DNA from 4 places in the Methylobacterium sp. 142-1Y genome. Region 3 is predicted to be linked to each of the others. Evidence: riboswitches for the same ligand, from Rfam matches in the RefSeq annotation. Region 3 holds a riboswitch; each other region holds the start of a gene.
The links. A riboswitch is a leader RNA that binds a small molecule or an ion and turns the genes downstream of it on or off. The one in region 3 is predicted to bind cobalamin.
Positions count from the first base shown of each region.

Region 1: linked by a shared signal. The riboswitch ahead of AC3AOF_RS14995 (TonB-dependent siderophore receptor) and the one ahead of AC3AOF_RS05665 (TonB-dependent receptor) in region 3 are both predicted to bind cobalamin.
Region 2: linked by a shared signal. The riboswitch ahead of AC3AOF_RS15040 (TonB-dependent receptor) and the one ahead of AC3AOF_RS05665 (TonB-dependent receptor) in region 3 are both predicted to bind cobalamin.
Region 4: linked by a shared signal. The riboswitch ahead of AC3AOF_RS08800 (TonB-dependent siderophore receptor) and the one ahead of AC3AOF_RS05665 (TonB-dependent receptor) in region 3 are both predicted to bind cobalamin.

Region 1 is NZ_CM173224.1:3,299,510-3,304,105, forward strand. It holds gene AC3AOF_RS14990 (IS110 family RNA-guided transposase) at 1-774, opposite strand, end outside; cobalamin riboswitch at 1,224-1,419, shown strand; gene AC3AOF_RS14995 (TonB-dependent siderophore receptor) at 1,594-3,660, shown strand; gene AC3AOF_RS15000 (hypothetical protein) at 3,727-3,954, opposite strand; gene AC3AOF_RS15005 (AAA family ATPase) at 3,994-4,533, opposite strand; gene AC3AOF_RS15010 (DUF6925 family protein) at 4,536-4,596, opposite strand, start outside.
Region 2 is NZ_CM173224.1:3,311,471-3,316,066, forward strand. It holds gene AC3AOF_RS15040 (TonB-dependent receptor) at 1-1,791, opposite strand, end outside; cobalamin riboswitch at 1,962-2,155, opposite strand; gene AC3AOF_RS15045 (hypothetical protein) at 3,432-3,848, shown strand.
Region 3 is NZ_CM173224.1:1,193,241-1,197,836, forward strand. It holds gene AC3AOF_RS05660 (extracellular solute-binding protein) at 1-982, opposite strand, end outside; cobalamin riboswitch at 1,247-1,451, shown strand; gene AC3AOF_RS05665 (TonB-dependent receptor) at 1,709-3,838, shown strand; gene AC3AOF_RS05670 (PepSY domain-containing protein) at 3,838-4,596, shown strand, end outside.
Region 4 is NZ_CM173224.1:1,914,766-1,919,361, reverse strand. It holds gene AC3AOF_RS08800 (TonB-dependent siderophore receptor) at 1-1,921, opposite strand, end outside; cobalamin riboswitch at 2,080-2,304, opposite strand; gene AC3AOF_RS08795 (TAXI family TRAP transporter solute-binding subunit) at 2,404-3,336, opposite strand; gene AC3AOF_RS08790 (putative bifunctional diguanylate cyclase/phosphodiesterase) at 3,528-4,596, opposite strand, start outside.

The DNA.
Region 1 (4,596 bases), 2.1 Mb from region 3:
GGCCGTGCGCAGGCAGGGACGCCCACCGGCAATCGCGTGGCGGCCCGGGTGAGCCCCGCTCTGGGTCGGATGAGGCGCCATCCCGGCCAGACTGGCCGCCGCCTTGCGGTCGAGCGTGCCGAGTTCGGGCATGTCGGTGATCACCACGCTGGCGATGCGCGAACCGATCCCGGGGATCGAGGTCAGGATCGCGCGCTTGCGCGCCAGGCCAGGCTCGGCGGCGATGCGTGCCTCGAGAGCGGCCTCGACCTCGGTGCAGGCAGCCGTCAGGGCCTTGATCACCGCCCTGTGGCTGTCGGCGATGGCCGGGTCGAGGGCCTGGGCCAGGCGGGTCTTCTCCATGGCGATCAGCTCGGTGAGCTGGCGGCGCCGGGTCGAGAGAGCCTTGAGGGTGATCTGGTCGGGGGTCGGGGCGGGGCGCAGGTGCTCGCTCATGCGCTGAGCAAAGCGGGCGATGAGGGCGGCGTCCAGCCGGTCTGTCTTGGCGATCAGCCCTTCGGCGGAGCGGAACGCCTTGACCTGGCGCGGATCGGCCAGGGCGACATCGAGCTCAGCTTTACGCAGGGCGGCGATGAGGGGATAGGCGTAGGGGCCGATCGCCTCCAGGGCGACCGTGCGGATCCCGCGCTGCTTGAGCGTCGAGATCAGCTTGGCGATGCCGGTCTCCGTATTGTCCTGACGCACCGGCTTGGCCGCCGGGAAGAAGCCGAGATCGAGGAAGTGCTTGCCGACATCGATGCCGGCCACGGTGGGGATGGTGGCGCTGTGTGACATGGGTGATCCTGTCCTGTACGCGGGCGCCTGCACGAGGCAGGGCCCGATCGACTGTCCGGAGCAGCCATCAGGACATCCGGGATCAGGCCGGAAGGCGATCGTGCGGCCATCGCCGTTGAGCGACAGGGGACGCAGACCGGGAAACCGTGAGACCGCCGGATGCCCTCGCCGTAGCAGCCTACGGCCACACATCAGGTACAGGAAACAGTATGAGTTGTGGGTTTCTCAATTTGATCGACCGCTTCGGCGAGCAATCCGGACCTTCCTATCGTAATCACGAGCTCTTGCTTCCCTCCCTCTGCGGTCTGTCGCACGTCCAAGCTGATAGAATTTGGACTCTAGCCGATGTCTCCCTCGCCAGCGGGGGGTTCGCCATAGGAAAGTTGTGTGCTTTGAGCGGCACAACCAGTGGATTGCCGCTGCCTGACATTGACGATCGGAAACGTGGCTGTAACAGAGACAGCGACGGTTCCCCCCGGGGATCAAAAGGGAATGCGGTGAGGACCCAGGTCCTAATCCGCAGCTGCCCCCGCAACTGTAAGCGGCGAGCCCTCCACCACCTGTGTCACTGGGTGCCTCACCCGGGAAGACGGTGGCGGGCACTGACCCGCGAGCCAGGAGACCTGCCGTCAGCCGTGGTCACACGCGAAGCGCGTCGGACGGGGTGTTCCGACGGGTGTCGAGGCGGATGCGTGCATCCGTGCGAGACTTCGTTCGCGGTGACGTGCCACAGCCGTTCACCGAGGCTCCGTGATCCCGTCCCGCTCTCGTTCGTCGCTCCGGCTTTGTGCCATCGCCGCCTGCGCTCTCTCGCCCGTCGTGACCGCCCTTCCATCTCGCGCCCAGCCCGCGAGTTCATCGGCACCCGCCGACGCCACCATCCCGCTCGATCCGATCTCGGTCGAGGGCACCTTTACGGCGACGCCGAGCTACCGCGTCGAGGAACTCTACAGCGGATCCAAGACCATCACGCCGAGGCGCGACCTGCCCCAGCAGGTCGACGTCGTCCCCCGCGAGGTTCTGCGCGACACCGCCGCCACCCGCGTCGAGCGCGCCCTCGACTACGTGCCCGGCATCGCCAAGCAGAACGATTTCGGCAACCAGAACCTCGCCCTCTACTCGGTGCGGGGCTTCGCCACTCAGGACATTTTCCAGAACGGCTTCAACATCGCTCGCGGCTACAACGGCGCGCCCGATACACAGAACGTCCAGTCGATCGAGGTGCTGAAAGGACCGAGCGGCGCACTCTACGGCCGCAGCGACCCGGGCGGCACCATCAACATCCTGACCAAGCAGCCAGTCGCCCTGCCGTTCGTCGAGATGGGCGCCCTGTTCGGCAGCTTCGGCACCGCCCGCACCACCGTCGATGCCGGCGGCCCGCTGACCCGGGACGGCAGCGTGCTCTACCGCTTCAACGGGGTCCTCGCCCGCCAGGACAGCTTTCGTGACTACGTCGACGGCGACCGGGTGCTCGCCGCACCCGTGGTGAGCTGGCAGGTCACTCCCGACACCAAGCTGACGGTCGAGGCACAGTACCTGCGGAACCGCGCGACCTTCGATCGCGGTACGGTGGCGGTGAACAACCGCCTCGGGGTGGTGCCGCGCTCGCGCTTCTTCGGAGAGCCGGGAGACGATTCGGTCTCCGAGGCCGGCATCCTGCAGGTGCGGCTGGAGCACGCCTTCAACGCCGATTGGCATCTGCGCCTCGCCACCCACCTCAACACCGGCAGCCTGACCGGCCTGCAGACCGGTGCAACCGGCCTTCTCGACGACGGCCGTACGCTGCTGCGCGAGTTCCGCCGGCACGACTTCACCTGGGGCGTGGCGATCGGGCAAGCCGAGCTCGTCGGGCGCTTCGACACCGGTCCCATTGCCCATACCGTGCTGCTGGGCCTCGAACACGAGCGTTACAACAGCACCGAGAACCTGCTGCGATCGACGCCTCGCATCGATCCGTTCGCGCTCGACCTATTCAATCCGGTCTACGGCCAGATGAAGCCGCCCTTCACGCGCTCGTACCGGGCGAGCGAAAATGTCGGCAATACCGCGTTCTACGCCCAGGACCAGATCGCGCTGAGCCCGGAATGGAAGCTGCTGCTCGGCAACCGTACCGACTTCTACAACCAGACCTTCCGGGACAAGAACGCCGGGGACCGCACCGAGCAGGACCGCACCGGCCTGTCGCCGCGCGCGGGCCTCGTCTATCAGCCGCTGTCGTTCCTCTCGCTCTACGGCAACGTCGCAGCGTCCTTCCGCCCCAATACCGGCTTCGACCGCGCGACGCGTCCCTTCGCGCCCGAGACCGGCTTCGGCTACGAAGTGGGCGCCAAGCTCGACCTGTTCGACGGCTTGGGCATCACGGCCGCCGCCTTCCACATCGAGAAGGAGAACGTCCTCACCACCGACCCGGCGGACTTCTTCTTCCAGATCGCCGCCGGGGCGGTGCGCAGCCAGGGTTTCGACCTCGGCTTTGTCGGTCAGGTGACGCCGGAGTTCCGGGTGATCGGCGGCTACGCCTTCATCGACGCGGCGGTGACGCGTGACGAGGTGCTGCGGGTCGGCTCGCCGCTGCTCAACATCCCGCGCCACTCGGGCAGCCTGCTCGGCGTCTACGAGGTGCAGGGCGGCGACTGGAAGGGCTTCGGCATCGGCGGCGGCGTCCGGGTGGTGGGCTCACGCCTCGGCGACAGCGGCAATGAGGCGTTCCGGCTGCCGGGCTACGTGCTCGCGGATGCCCTGGTCTATTACCGAACCGACAAGCTGCGGGTAGGCCTGAACGTCGATAACATCTTCGATACGACCTACTACGAACGATCCTACAACTCGTTTTGGGTCGGTGTCGGCGAGCCGCGGCGCGTGACGCTCAGCGTGACGGCCCGGTTCTAATCGCGGAACCGTCCGTTGCGGCAGGACCCTGTCGGCCTCGGCGAACGCCCGCGGCGGTAACGCCTGTCACGGTTCACCGGTCTCTCGCCGTGCGAGGGACCGGCGGCCTGCCGCGGTCAAGGCGTACTCGCAGAACTGCGTGTCGGGATGAACGCGTCCCGTCGCCTCGATCAAGCCTAGCTTCAGCAACTGCTTCGTCGTCGCGCTCGCAGCGTAGTGCCGTGGCGTCCCGGCAAGCAGCCGCAGGCGGTAGAGGAGCGTCGGCTTGAGGATGACGTCAGTGTTTTCGTGCACGGAACCGCCGCCTTACGAAACGATAAGCAAGGGTGTCGTTCAGGTCGCGACGACCTCGATCCGGTCCGGGGGCAGCGTCCGCCACCAGGCATCTGGGGCCCGGAATGCCTCGTAAGTCAGCTGCAGCACGGCGTCCGGCTGTCGGTGGGCCGGTTCGAGCCGGCCCCGCGCCTCGTTGCGCGCCACCAGCACCTCCCAGGGCACGTCGAACAGCTTCCACTCGACAGCGAGGCCGTGCGCCTCGACGATGGCGAGCTCGCGCGCGAAGACCTCGCGCGTCAGGTGGGTGTCGGCCATCACCACGCTGAAGCCCTGCGCGAGGGCGGCTTGCAGCGCCGCCTCCTTCACCCGGTGCAGCAGGGCTTGCGCCTCGCCGTCGTAGCCACCGCGCCGGACCTCCCAGTACATCTGGCGGTCTGGCGGCCAGAGCGTCTGCCGCAGGTCGTCGAGGGTGAGGTGAACCCAACCCTCGCGCGGATCGAACCGACGCGCGTAGGTCGTCTTGCCCGCCCCAGGACAACCGATCAGGCCGACGACCCGCTGGCGGGGCATTCGCCCGCCCTCGACGATCGGGGACATGGTCAGGCGTAGATGTCGGCGGCCTCGTCCTCATCGTCGCCGGGGCCGGCCTCGACGGTCTCG
Region 2 (4,596 bases), 2.1 Mb from region 3:
CGAGCGCACCGAGTTGTCCTCGATCAGGGGCCGGGGGCCGAAATAGCGGAAGCGCAAGCTACCGAACCAACCCTGGCCCTCGCCGAACGTGACGCCCGCCGAGGCGATGGTGGTCGGTGCCTCCGGCACGCGCTGGCCGACGGGGTCATGGTCGGAGAAGCGTGCGTTGGTGATCGTCAGGTCGCCCTCCAGCCGCAGCCAGGGCGTGAGGGCGTAATGGTTGCTCCACTCGATGCCGAAACGGCGGGTCGGCCGGCTCGGCTCGGTGGTGCCGGTGTCGCCTTGGAAGAGGTTCTCGGAAGCGAAGTCGAGCCGGAACAGCGCGAGGCTCGTCTCCAGCCCGGCGATGGAGCGATTGCGGATCCCGACCTCGTAGCCCGTCGAGGGGACCAGGAAGGGCGAGCGGCTGATGTTGAACAGCGGGCTTGCCGGATCGACCGTCGCGGTGACGCCGCGGACGTCGTTCGAGTGGAAACCGCCGCCGTAGTTCAGGTAGATCTCGGTATCCGCCCACGGCCCGAACACCGCCCCGAGCTTCGGGTTGACGATGCTGTCGCGAGCGCGGCCCGAATTCGCCGGGGTGTCGGAGCGGACATCGGCGTAGTAGCCGTCGGCTCGGAAGCCGACGCTGGTGCGCAGCCAGTCGGTCCAGCGCACCCGGTTCTCGTAGTAGAACGCGGCGCTCGCTTCCAACACGTGGTCGTCAAGCACCGTCGAGCGGGTTTGCCGTGCCGTTGTGTTGAACAGCCCGACCCGGATGTCGTCGGTGCGGGTCTGGACACCAATCTCGTTCTCCATCGGCAACCCGAACAGGTCGCCTTGGAAGACCCTGGAGATCTCGCCACCGCCGAGCACGCGGGCATCGCGCTGGCGGAACTGGTCGCCGTTGACGGGGTCGTTGAGGAAGTAGGTGAGGTTGTTCCAGAGGTTCATCTGGTAGCGGATCACGTAGGCCGAGGCCCGGGTGATGCCGCCGGCATCCGACTGGCTCCAGCGCCCGGAGAGCGAGAAGCGCCCGGTATCGCCGCCATCAGTCGGATCCAGCGTGCCGTAGCGGCCGATGATGCCCTCCGCCACCGCTCGCTCCGGGATCTGGTTGGTGGCGTTCCACTTGGCCCAGTAGGCCATGCCGGTGACGGCGAATCCGTCGGTCGCGGTGCCCTGGCTGTAGCGGGCGACGCCGTTGAGCTTGCGAAGGGCATCGGGCACGACCCATGGCCCGTCATAGGTCTGCGCTTCGCCTGCCACGAGGAGGTTTCCCGCACCGAGCGGAACGGAGGCGGCCGAGAGCCCTCGCTTGAAGCCGAAGCTGCCCAGCGTGGTGAGCGCGATGTTGCGGTCGAGTTTGTCGAGATAGTCGATCCGCACCGACCCCGCCGAGGCGAAGTCGCCGTCGCGGACGAAGTACGGCCCCTTGTGGAACTCGACCGCGCCGACGAGCTCGGGGATCAGGAAGTTGAGGTCGGCGTAGCCCTGGCCATGGGCGTGGGTGCGCATGTTCACCGGCATACCGTCGACGTGGATGGCGATGTCGGTGCCGTGGTCGAGGTTGAAGCCGCGCAGGAAGAACTGGTTGGCTTTGCCCTCGCCGGAATGCTGGGTGACGATCAGGCCCGGCACGGATTCCAGCACCTCGCCCGGGCGAGTGATCGGGCGGCTGTTGATCGCTGCGCCGCTGATGATGCCCGCGCTCGCCGCGTCGACGGGGCGCAGCCCGCCGCCGATGCCGGTGGTGCCACCAGGATAGCCGGCGCTGGCGGCCCCAGCCACGCTGGGAAGCGGCGCCGTCACCTCGATTTCGTCGAGACGGATCTCGTCTTGGGCAAAGGCAGATGCAGGGAGGCTGACCGCGGCGAGAGCCGCGAGGAACAAGGAACGGGAGACGGCGGTCACAAGGGAGCCTTTACGGCAGTGGCACGTCACCGTGGAGGCACCGGAACACCCCGTCCGGCGCGGCCCACATGTGACCACGGCTGACGGCCGGTCTCCTGGCTCGCGGGTCACCGCCCTCCATCGTCTTCCCGGGATGACCCCAGTGACGTCGGTGATGCAGGGCTCGCCGCTCACAGTTGCGGGGGCAGCTGCGGATTAGGACCTGGGCCCTCACCGCATTCCCTTTTAATCCCCATAGGGAACCGTCGAGCCCAGCTACGCGGCGATACGGCACGCGGTCAAGTGAGGCGGCGCGCGGCGGCGCAGGCACCACCGATGCCGGCGAATGCTGCGGTGGAGTTTGCTTCGGCACGAAAAAAGCCGGGTTGGGGAAGATCCCCACCCGGCTTCCAATGCTTCAGCGGGTGACCGCACGCGCGCGGATGACCCGCACGCCATCGTCGTTGACATCCTAGCGCATGAGCACCGGAGTGAGATGGCGCCCCGTGGACCCGGCCGGCCTTGGAATACGACGGTTCCAGTGCGTGGCCACCAGTGCAGGATTTCGCCTTCATCTGAGCGGAACCGATGCAGTCCCTCGCGGTCGTGCCATGACCAATCCCCGAACACCCCGCAGTCGAGGGCGGCATTTTGCAGGTCCAGCAGCGAGCCATTGTGTTTCAGTTTCATCGTGCGATCTCCGGCGCCGGCAAAAGTTCCGGCGAAGATTATTTTACCGAGTCGTGGTTTGGCCTAATGGGACACCTAAATCTGGGACCTCCAGGCTGCAGAGGCTTTGACGGCCTGACGCAGGACGGGCCGTCCGGCGCCGCCGGCCAACGTGACCCGGGCTCGCCTCGTCCCTGAGGCTGCCTACGAAGGCACGCTGCTGGCCGGTCTACGCAACGCATCCCGCGGCGCCTCGAGTCGTGTGCTGTTCACGCGATTCGGCGGGGGTGCCCCTGGCAACGCGGACGCCTAGTTCGACGCCGCCATTCTGCGGGCGCTGCTGCTAGAACGACGGCACAACCTTAAACGCGCATATTGTCACCCATAGCCCCCCAATTTCAGGCCTTCGGCGTTTCGTAGATCGTTACCCGTCCGAGATAATTTGCTGACTAAACTGTCTGCACTACGCCGTACGATATCATAATCTAATTGTTCTATCTGGGTTCGGCGCTGATATCCTAAGTCATGAGTCGGTAAAATACAATTTTAACCGCAGCTTCCCCCGATCGTTGGTATGCCAACGCTTTCAAGACCTGCATTCATCAGCTTGCAATGTGCTTCCGATGCGGAGTGAATATGGAAAGTCATGTGCATATAGACACTGATTTCCACATCACCACATTGGTACATGCTTATAGCGACATGCTGATCATGAAGATGGGAGAAGGGTACACCCCCTACATCCTCTCCCTCCTACACAAGCCACTTCGGGGCCCCCGGGAGTGGGTACTGGGGGAGATGAAGCAGGGGATCACTGAGGCCTACAAGACCCTCTTGCTCCGGGTTGCCCGCAAGCCCCGCTCCCCCGCCCACCGCAATCGCCTCCCCGAATGGGTCCTCGTTCCGGACTGGCCCGTGCCGAAGGGGGTGAAGGCGAGCCTGCGCGAGGTCACGCTCAACAACGGGTTGCACTACCAGGGTCTCGCCCTTATGCCGAGACCTCGGGCTGGCGCGATGGCCAGGGGCGCCAGCTCCGGCAGCGACTGCGCAACGAAGACCTACTCGCCCGTGTTCGGGTCACCCGCGTGGTGCTGGCGGCCGCGCACCGCGATTATGACACGGCCAACAACGAGAGCGCCAACCTCGCAGCCTTCTGCCAACGCTGCCACATGCGGCATGACCGCGACGAGCATCAGCGCCGCCGCTGGCGGACCCTGTTCCGGCGCAAGGCGTTGGGTGATCTGTTCCAAAGTCCCTACCCCGCTGCTCCGACAGTGCCGACTATCTCCAGTCAGAGATCGCGCTGACATTGGCGGCGCGAGCCGCGCGCAAATGCGAGCAGCATCTATGCTGCGTTGCTAACTTCCCAACACGATAAAGTGCTTGCTTGTGCAAACACTGCCGGCTTGCCTTGGAAGATGCCACAAGCTGGCGCGCGATGCTTCGCGCTAAGATGCACGTCTACGGGCGAGCATATGGTTTGTCGTGTCAAAATAGAGCCGATCGAGCACACTTGCTCAGCGAGCACAGCGGCACAGAGTACACTCCCCTTCCCCCTCTCACCCGGGAAGCACAAGCATTACCCTCCCCTCCTCCCCCTCCTTCCTCAGCCGAGCTCGACAGCAAGCCGCGACCGGCCACGGACCCCTGGCGGCACCCCGTCTTTGTGCGGGAATAGGGAATCCCCATTCCGCTTTATATTGAGGGGCTGCAGAGGCTGAATGAAGCTAGTCAGAGTGCGGACACCGGACGTCTGCAGGGCGCCACTTTCCGACCTTCAATCACTTCAGCTGGAGTGGCAGCTCGTCACCTGATAGCGGACCTCTCGCAGGCCGGCGAGTTCCATTATCAAAAAACCCATTAACAGTTGGTCGCGATAGCTTTTCGTCGACAAATATAAAATAGCGGCGCATTCTTGGCGGCGATCACTAAGCTAACGATTTTAGTGGTCTTCACGGCCAAGGATCAGATTATAATGCTGCAGAATTGGGCTTGGCAGGAATCGCAGCGGAAGGATCGGGGCCTCACACTGGCATAGCGAAAGCGAGCGCACTG
Region 3 (4,596 bases):
GATAGAAGTAGCCCTCGTCGTAGGTATAGGCCTGCTGCGCCGGCTGGAGCAGGAAGGCCATCAGGTCGAGGATGACCGCGAGCTTCTCCTCGGGCACGCCCTTCGGCACCGCCATGTAATGGGCGTCCGCCACCCAGCGGAAATCCTTCAGCGTCCCGACCTTGGCCTCGGCCGGCACCACGCCGAGCACGCGGGGGTTGATGTCCCAGCCGGTGGTCGACACGATGATGTCGCGGCTGCCCTCGCCCAGTTCCTTCATCGTCTGCGAGGTGCCGCCCGGGTAGTAGTCGACCGTCTCGCCGATCGCCTTCAGGTAGTCCCAGGTCTTGTCCCAGCCCTTGTCCGGGTCCTTGGGGTCCTTGTCGCCGAGGATGTAGGGCAGGCCCATGATCCAGGTGCGACCGGGACCGGAATTGGCCGGACGGGCATACATGAACTTGCCCTTGTTCTGGCGCGCCCAGGCCAGAAGCTCCTCGGCGCTCGTCGGCACCGTCTTCACCCGCTCGGGCATGTACTCGATCAGCGGGCCCGACGGGTACCAGGCGACGCACAGGCCCTGGCCCTGCGCCAGGCCGTTCAGCCTGAGCGCGGCGGGCTGATAGATGTCGGCGGGCTTCGGCAACTGGCCGGCATAGGGCTTCAGGTCGATCCACAGCGTCTGCTCGATGCCGGCGGCGATGCCGTCGGTGCCGGTGAGCACGAGGTCGATGTCGACCCGGCCGGCGGCCTGCTGGGCCTTCAGCTTCGAGGGCAGTTCCGGCGCCGGTGCCTTGGTGAAGGCGAAGCGCGAGACGATGCCGGGCTTTGCCCGGCGATAGGCCTCGATCGCCTTCTGGGTGAGCGCCAGGTTGCCCGCGACATCCACCACCGTGACGACGACGGGCGAGGTCGGCAGGGCGAGGTTCGCCCAGGCGCGCCCGCCGAGGACGAGCCCCGCCCCGGCCGCGAGCCCCGCGACCGCATTGCGGCGTGTGATCGTCATGTTTCCCCCGTTTTGCTGCCTGCGGGCTCTGCCGGCCCTTGAGCGACGACGGATCGCTCCATACTTTCATCCATTGGTGCACTAATATTTTAGGGCGTCAAGTCTGCCGTTGCGACAGGTCGCCGGGCTCCGCGCCGCGTTGCGCCATCGACCGGGGGGACAGTGGACCGGATCGCCACTGCGCGGGCGGCCCATCCGGCGAGGCGCCGCGCATCGCCCCCGTGAGCGACCGCGCGATCACCATTGCTCCTTCGTAACCGAATCGCTAAGCTTGCCTCCGACGGTTCCCTCCGGGGATCAAAAGGGAACGCGGTGAGGGTGACGAGCCCGAAGCCGCGGCTGCCCCCGCAACTGTAAGCGGCGAGCCTTCCATCACCTTACGTCACTGGGGATCCTCGACGCTCCCTGGGAAGACGATGGCAGGCGCTGACCCGTGAGCCAGGAGACCTGCCGTCAGCCGTGGTCACACGCGAGCACGTCGGGCGGGGTGTCCTGATGGGTGTCGAGGCGAGAGGCGAGGAGCCTTCGCCCCGCTGTCGTTCGCGGTGACGTGCCACAGCCTCGCGCCGTCCCGCCATGCTCGCTCCCCTCCCCTCCCGATCCGCCGACAGGACGCGCGCAATGCGTCCTGCAGATCGTCCGGGAGAGTGGAAATGTAACTTTATAACGTTACATTTTTTGCGAGACCGGCTACGGACGGGGCGCCATCCTGCCCTGGACTCTTCCATGCCCGCGCTCCGCGCCCGTCGCTCCACCGCCCTCGCCGCCACCGTCCTGCTCGTTGCCGCCCCTGCTTGCGCCGAGGAGATCAGCCTCGACCGCATCGACGTCGCGGGGGGCCGCAACCGCGAGGAGGCCGCGCCCGGCCTCAACCTCGCGACGCCGTCGCGCTCGGGGTCCCGCCTCGGCCTCACCCCGCTCGAGACCCCGGCGAGCCTCGACATCATCAGCGGCGAGACCGTCCGGGCCCGGGGCCAGAACACCGTCGAGGAGGCGGTGACCCAGAACGCCGTCGGCATCACCAGCATCGCGGCGCCCGGCAACGGCAACCTCGCCTTCACGGCGAGGGGCTTCGCCGGGGCCGGCTCGGTGCAGCAGCTCTACGACGGCACGCGGCTCTATGTCGGGGCCGGTACGGTCACCTTCCCGTTCGACACCTGGTCGGCGGAGCGGATCGAGGTCCTGCGCGGCCCGGCCTCGGTGCTCTACGGCGAGGGCGCGATCGGCGGCATCATCAACGTGGTGCCGAAGAAGCCGGTCTTCACGCCCATCGGCGAGGCGCGGGCGGCGATCGGCTCGGACGGCCTGGCACGCCTCGCCCTCGACAGCGGCGGGCCGGTCGGCGAGAACCTGGCCTACCGGTTCAATCTCAGCGGCAACTGGGCCGACGGCTGGGTGAAGCCCGACGGCGATTTCCGCAATCTCGCCCTCTCGGCCGCGGTGACCTGGCGGGCGGCGCCCGACCTGAGCGTCACGCTCTCGCACGACCTCGGTTATAACGAGCCGACCCGCTACTGGGGCTCGCCGCTCGTCGGCGGCCGGGTACCCGACCGCTTGCGCTTCACCAACTACAACATCCGGGATTCGCAGATCGCCTGGTTCGACAACTGGACGCAGTTGCGCACCGAGTGGAACCCGACTCCCGACATCACGATCCGCAACACCGCCTACCGCCTCTCGACCGAGCGGCATTGGCGCGACGTCGAGCAATATACCTACCAGCCGGCGACCGGCCTGATCCAGCGCAGCGACTATATCGAGATCTTCCATCACGAGGAGCAGATCGGCAACCGCCTCGATGCCACGTTCCGCGGCAGCCTGTTCGGGTTCAAGACGTCGACGGTCCTGGGCTTCGACGTCAACCACGTCGATTTCCGCCGCGACAGCAACTCCCCCTTCGACGGCGAGAGCGTCGTCGATCCGTACAATTTCGCCCAAGGGCGCTTCATCAACCTCACGGGCACCCGCACCGACATCGTCTCGCGCACCCGCCAGGCCTCGGTCTTCGCCGAGAACCGGCTGGAGCTGACGCCACAATTCGCCCTGGTCACGGGGGTCCGCTACGACGCCCCCCGGGTGGCGGTGAACCGGCCGCTCGCGTCGACCGCCTTCGAGAAGACCTTCGATTCCGTCAGCACCCGCGTCGCCGCCGTCTACAATCCGACGCCCGACCTCGCCCTCTACGCGCAATACGCCACCGCCGCCGATCCCCTCGGCAGCCTGATCACCACCAGCGTGGCGCAATCGCAGTTCCAGCTCGCCACCGGCGAACAGGTCGAGGCCGGCGCCAAGGGCCTGTTCGACAATGGCCGCGGCGAGTGGACCTTCGCCGCCTACCACATCCGCAAGGACAACCTGCTGACCCCGATCCCCGACCGGCCGACGGAGGTGGCCCAGGTCGGCAGCCAGTCGTCCCGCGGCGTCGAGGTCGCCTTCGCCTACCAATTGTCCGATGCGTGGCGCATCGAGGCCAACACCGCCCTGCTGCGGGCCCGCTACGACAACTTCGCCCAGACGATCAACGGCGCCGCGGTGTCGTTTACCGGCAACGTCCCGGTCGACGTGCCCCAGCGCGTCACCAATGTCTGGCTGGCCTACGCCTTCGCGCCGGGCTGGGTGGCGCGGCTCGGCGTCAACGATGTCGGGCCGGTCTTCAGCGACTTCGCCAATACGGTGAAGCGGCCGGGCTACACGCTCCTCAACGCCACCCTCGACTGGCAGGTGACGCCGACCTCGCGCCTGTCGCTGCGCGGCTACAACCTCACCGACCAGCTCTACGCGATCTCGGGCAACACCAATTCCTGGCTGCTCGGCCGCCCGCGCTCGGTCGAGCTCGCCTATCACGTCACGTTCTGATGAAAGGTGTCGTCAAGCGCCTGAAGCGATGGCTGCATCTCGGCCATCGCTGGCTCGGCATCGCGACCGCGCTCTTCATCGTCACCTGGTTCGTCTCCGGGCTGGTGATGCTGGCCGTCGGCTTCCCCACCCTCACCGAGGCGGAGCGGGTCGCGGCCTTGGGGACGCTCCGCCTCGACGCCGTGCGGCTGACGCCGCAGGGTGCGCTGGAGCGGTCGGGGAGCCCGCGCTTTCCCGCCCGCCTCACCCTGGCGATGCGGGGATCCGAGCCCGCCTACTGGATCACGCAAGGAGACGGGCGGCGCCAGGCGCTCTCGGCGGTGACCGGCGAACCGTTCCCGCCCCTCACCGGGGAGGCTGCGGCGGCGCTCGCCGCCACCCATCCGGCTTCCCGCCACACGGTCGATCTCGGCCTCGTCACCCGCGACCAGTGGACGGTGACGGCGCGCTTCGATCCGCTGCGGCCGTTCCGCCTCGTGGGCTTAAGCGACGCGGCCGGGACCGAGCTGTACCTCTCCGCGGCCACGGGGGAGCTCGCCCTCGACACCACCCGGACCGAGCGGGTGTGGAACTGGGCCGGCGCCGTGACCCACTGGATCTACCTCACGCCGCTGCGGGCGCGGGCGGGGCTGTGGCAGGACGTGGTGCTGTGGGTCTCAGGCATCGCCCTCGCCGGGGGAGTGAGCGGCTACGTGCTGGGCTTCGTCCGGCTGATGCGCGGCCGACTCACGCCGTATCGCGGCTGGGCCGCCTGGCAC
Region 4 (4,596 bases), 720 kb from region 3:
GCTCGCCGACGGCGCGCACGCCGCCGCCGATCCCGAACCCCTTCCAGGGCCCCTCCTGCGCCTCGTGCACCGCGAGCAGGCTGCCCGAGTGGCGCGGCACGTTGATGAGCGGGGCACCCACCGGCAGCACGTTGTCCTTCGTGACGACCGCGTCGGCGAAGACGTAACCGGCCAGGACCTTGATCGACGGCGAGAGCTGGCCGGCCGCCGTGAACTCGAAGCCCTGGCTGCGCACCGCGCCGGCGGCGATCGAGAAGCCGGTGTTGTTGGGATCGGCGGTGAGGACGTTCTGGCGCTCGACCCGGAAGGCGGCGCCGGTCAGGCTTAAACGCCCGCCATACAGGTCGAGCTTGGTGCCGACCTCGTAGCCGAGGCCGGTCTCCGGCGCGAACGGGCCCTTGAACGACGAGGCGGCCGCGTCGGGCCCGATATTCGGCCGGAAGCTCGTGCCGACATTGGCGTAGAGCGACAGATCCGGCAGCGGCTGGTAGACGAGGCCGGCCCGGGGCGTGGCGGCGAAGTAGGTCTGGTCGCTCCGGACCCCGGTGGTGCGCTCGCGGAACGACTGCTCGAAGAAGTCGAACCGCACGCCGACCAGCGCCTTCCACTCGGGCGACAGCGCGATCTGGTCCTGGGCGTAGAGCGCCGTGTTGGTGACCTGCTCGAACCCGTTGGTCTGACGGGTGTAGTTCGGAAGCGGCCGGCCGTAGACCGGGGCGTAGATGTCGAGGGAATAGGGATCCTGGCGGGTGTTGGAGCGGATCTGCTGGTAGGTGCCGTCGGTGCTCTCGCGCTCGAAGCCCAGCAGCAGGGTGTGGCCGATCCCGGCGGTATCGAAGCGCCCGACCAGCTCGGCCTGGCCGAGGGCCACGGCGGCGCGGTAGTTGCGATAGTTGCGGTCGCGCAGGACCGTGCGGTTGTCGGCGGCGATGTCCCGCACCTCGACCGCCTCGCCGGCGAGCGAGTTGGAGTTGAGGTAGGTGGCAAGCCGCATCTGCCAGTCGGCATCGAGGCGGTGGTCGACCCGGATCTGCATCGAGTCGTTGGTCTGCCGGATGCTCTGGCCCGGCTCGCCGAGGAAGCGCGAGATCGGCAGGAACCCGAGCCGGTTGTCGATCGCGATGACGCCGCGGTCGAACACCGTGCGGTTCCTCAGGAACTCGGTCTCGACCGTGACCTTGGTGTCGGGCGTGACCTGCCAGCTCACGACGGGGGCGACGAACAGCCGGTCGCCGTCGACGAAATCGCGAAAGCTGTTCTGGCGCCCGGTCGCGAGGTTGAAGCGGTAGAGCAGCGTGCCGTCTTCGTTGAGCGCGCCGCCCGAATCGATTGTGCCGCGGACCTGCTCGAACGAGCCCCAAAGACCGCCCATCTCGACGAAGCGTTCCGCGGTCGGCTGCTTGGTGATGATGTTGACGAGGCCGCCCGGGTCGCTGCGCCCGAACAGGCCGCCGCCGGGGCCCTTCAGCACCTCGATCCGCTCGACGTTCTGGGTGTCGGGCGGCGGCGGGAACCCGCGGTTGAGGGGAAAGCCGTTCTTGTACAGCTCCGAGGTGGTGACGCCCCGGATGGCGTAGCTGAAGATGGTGAGGCCGCCGAAATTGTTCTGCTGCGCGACGCCCGGCATATAGGTGAGGACGCGGTCGACCCGCGTCGCCGCGAGGTCGGTGACGACCTCTCGCGGCGCGACGGTGACGACCTGCGGCACGTCGCGCTGGGGCGTATCGGTCTTCGTGCTGCTCACCGCCCGGTCGCCGCGAAAGCCCGGGGTCGGGCCGATGAGCCCGATCGTGCCGGCGGCGGAGGGCGCCGGGAGCGCAGGGGCGCCCGCCACCACGACCTCGTCGAGGGCGATGGTCTCCTGCCCGTGCGCGGTGCCGGCCGCGAGGATCAACCCCAGGGCGGTCGCCAGGGCGGGCATGGGATGATGAAGAGGCGGGCGGGTTCTCAACGAAGCATACTCGATGTTGCCGCGCGAATGCGTCCGGGCGAGTGGCAGGCCGAAGGCCGCGCGAAAATCGCGCGGCGCACAGCCCGACCGCTCCCCCGGGCCGCACCGCCCGCGGGACGTGACCGCGCCGCGAGGCGCATGCCGAGGCAGGTCTACTGGCTCGCGGAGCACCGGTCCCGCCTCGCCTTCCCGGTGCCAGGCGCACCAGTGGCTTTCGGCGGCGGGTCATCTCCGCTCACAGTTGCGGGGGCAGCCTCGGCCTCACCGCGGATGCTTCCGCATCCGATGGGGTCACCGAGCTCCCGCTTCGCCCGCGGGCTCAGCACCCGGGGAACCTTGGCGGCACCATCCATGGCAGCCCGACCGTGCGTAAGCAACACTCGGAAACGCAATGTAATAATGTTACCGAACCTGTGTCCACAGGAACACACCGGCCGGCGACGGGCCCGGGCCTACTCGCCGCGCAGGAAGGCCGCCGTCGCCGGATGGAGCCAGGATGCCGGAACCGCCCCCGACAGGTCGCGGGGGTCGCTCGGCCGCTCGTGCGGCAGGTGCCGGGCGAGGGCCGGCTTCGCCTTGTCGATCGCTGCGACGAAGCGGGCCACCGCCGCCGGGTCGAGGCCGGGCTTGCCGAGGATGAAGCTCCACGATCCCACGGTGTCGATTGCCGCGTCCTGGCCCGGGAAGGTGCCGGGCGCCACGGTGATGCGCCGCAAGGACGGGCTCGCCGCCAGGATCGCCGGAAGAGCCGTCGCCGGGGGGCCGAGGAAGCGAGCCCCGCCCGGACCCTCGGCCATCGCGCGGAAGCCCGGCCAGCCGGTGCCGCCGCCGAACAGGGCCGCGGCCTGGCCTGCCCGTACCATCACCGGGCCGTCGCCGGCATGGTCGAGGAGAATCGGCCCGATGTCGCGCTCGGGGTCGATGCCTGCCCCGCGCAGGATCGTCCGGCCCATGGCGGTGAGGCCGGAACTGCGCGTGCCCAGGGCCACCGGTTGCCCGCGCAGGTCGTCGAGGCTGCGAACCGGGCTGTCGGCCGGCACCACGAACAGGCCCGGCGCCGCGTAGACCGGGGCGACCACGGTCACGGCCGGCGGCGCGCCCTGCTGGCCAAGCGCCTCGTAGGCGTATTCGCCCTGGACGAGGCCGAGATCGACCCGTCCGTCACGCAGGAGAACCAGGTTCTCGGTCGAGCCCTTGCTGGAGCGCAACTCCACGGTGAGATCCGGGTCCACCTCCCGGATCGCCGCCGCCAGCGCCTCGCCATAGGCCGGGAAGCCGCCGCCGGGCGTCGCGGTGGCCAGGACGAGGCGCAGGGGCTCGCCAGCATGGGCGGAGGTTAGGAGGCCGATCCAGGCGGCAGCGGCGATCAACCTGCGATTCAACATGGGTTAAGGTGTCCTCGACCGTCCCGACGGTGGTGCCACCCGGCCCGCCTCCGCTCAAGCCACGGCTCACGCCGTCCACCGGCATAGGGGCCGCCTGCGGTGCCACGCATGCGACCGGGCCGTCACCTCCCCTGCCCGTCGACGGTCGGGTTGCCGTTCCGGCGGCGGGCCTGCCCCGCCCGCCGAAAGCCTCACGCCGCCGCGTTCTCGTCTCCGGGCTCCTCGCTCGTATGCTCGGCGAAATGGGCGATCGGGCCGGGGCGGCCGAGAAGATAGCCCTGCGCCTCGTGGCAGTTCTCGGCCCCCAGGAAGGCGAGCTCGGCCGAGGTCTCGACGCCCTCCGCCAGGACCGGCAGGCCCAGCCCCCTCCCTAAGCCCAGCACCGCCCGCATGATCGCCGCGGTCTCGTGGTTGACGTCGACGGCGCGGATGAACGACCGGTCGATCTTGATCTTGTCGAACGGGAAGGCGCGCAGGTTGGACAGGGACGAGTAGCCTGTGCCGAAATCGTCCATGGCGATCCGCACCCCCATCGCCTTGACCCGGCGCAGGGCGGCGAGCGCCCGCACCGGATCGCGCACGAGCGCTGTCTCGGTGATCTCGAGTTCGAGCCGGGCGGGAGAGAGGCCTGTGGTGAACAGAACTTCGTGGACGAGCTCGGCGAAGCCCGGGGCGTGGAGCTGCACCGCCGAGACGTTGACGGCGATGCGCAGCGGCTTGTCCCACGAGGCCGCCTCGCGGCAGGTCTCGCGCAACACCCACTCGCCGATGCCGAGGATGCTGCCGGTCTCCTCCGAGATCGGGATGAACTGGTCCGGCGGGACGTTGCCGCGCTCCGGGTGCTGCCAGCGCAGCAAGGCCTCGAAGCCGACGACGATCCCGGTGTCAATCGCCATCTGCGGCTGGTAGTCGATCCGGAACTCGCCCCGCTCGACGGCGTGGCGCAGGTCGTGCTCGAGGGAGCGGCGATCGCGGATCTGCGCGGCGAGCACCGGTTCGAAGAACCGGTGGACGCCCCGTCCATGGTTCTTGGCGCAGTACAGCGCGGCGTCGGCGTGGTTGAGCAGGGTCTGGGCGTCCTCCGCGTCGGTCGGGCACAGCGCGATGCCGATGCTGGTCGCCAGGATCGGGCCGGCGCCCGCCCGCTGGTTGCCCTCGCGGATCACCCGCAGGATCTCCTCGGCGAGGAGCCCGGCCTCCTCCGCGCGCGCGAGGTCCGGCATCACGATCGCGAACTCGTCGCCGCCGAGGCGCGCCATC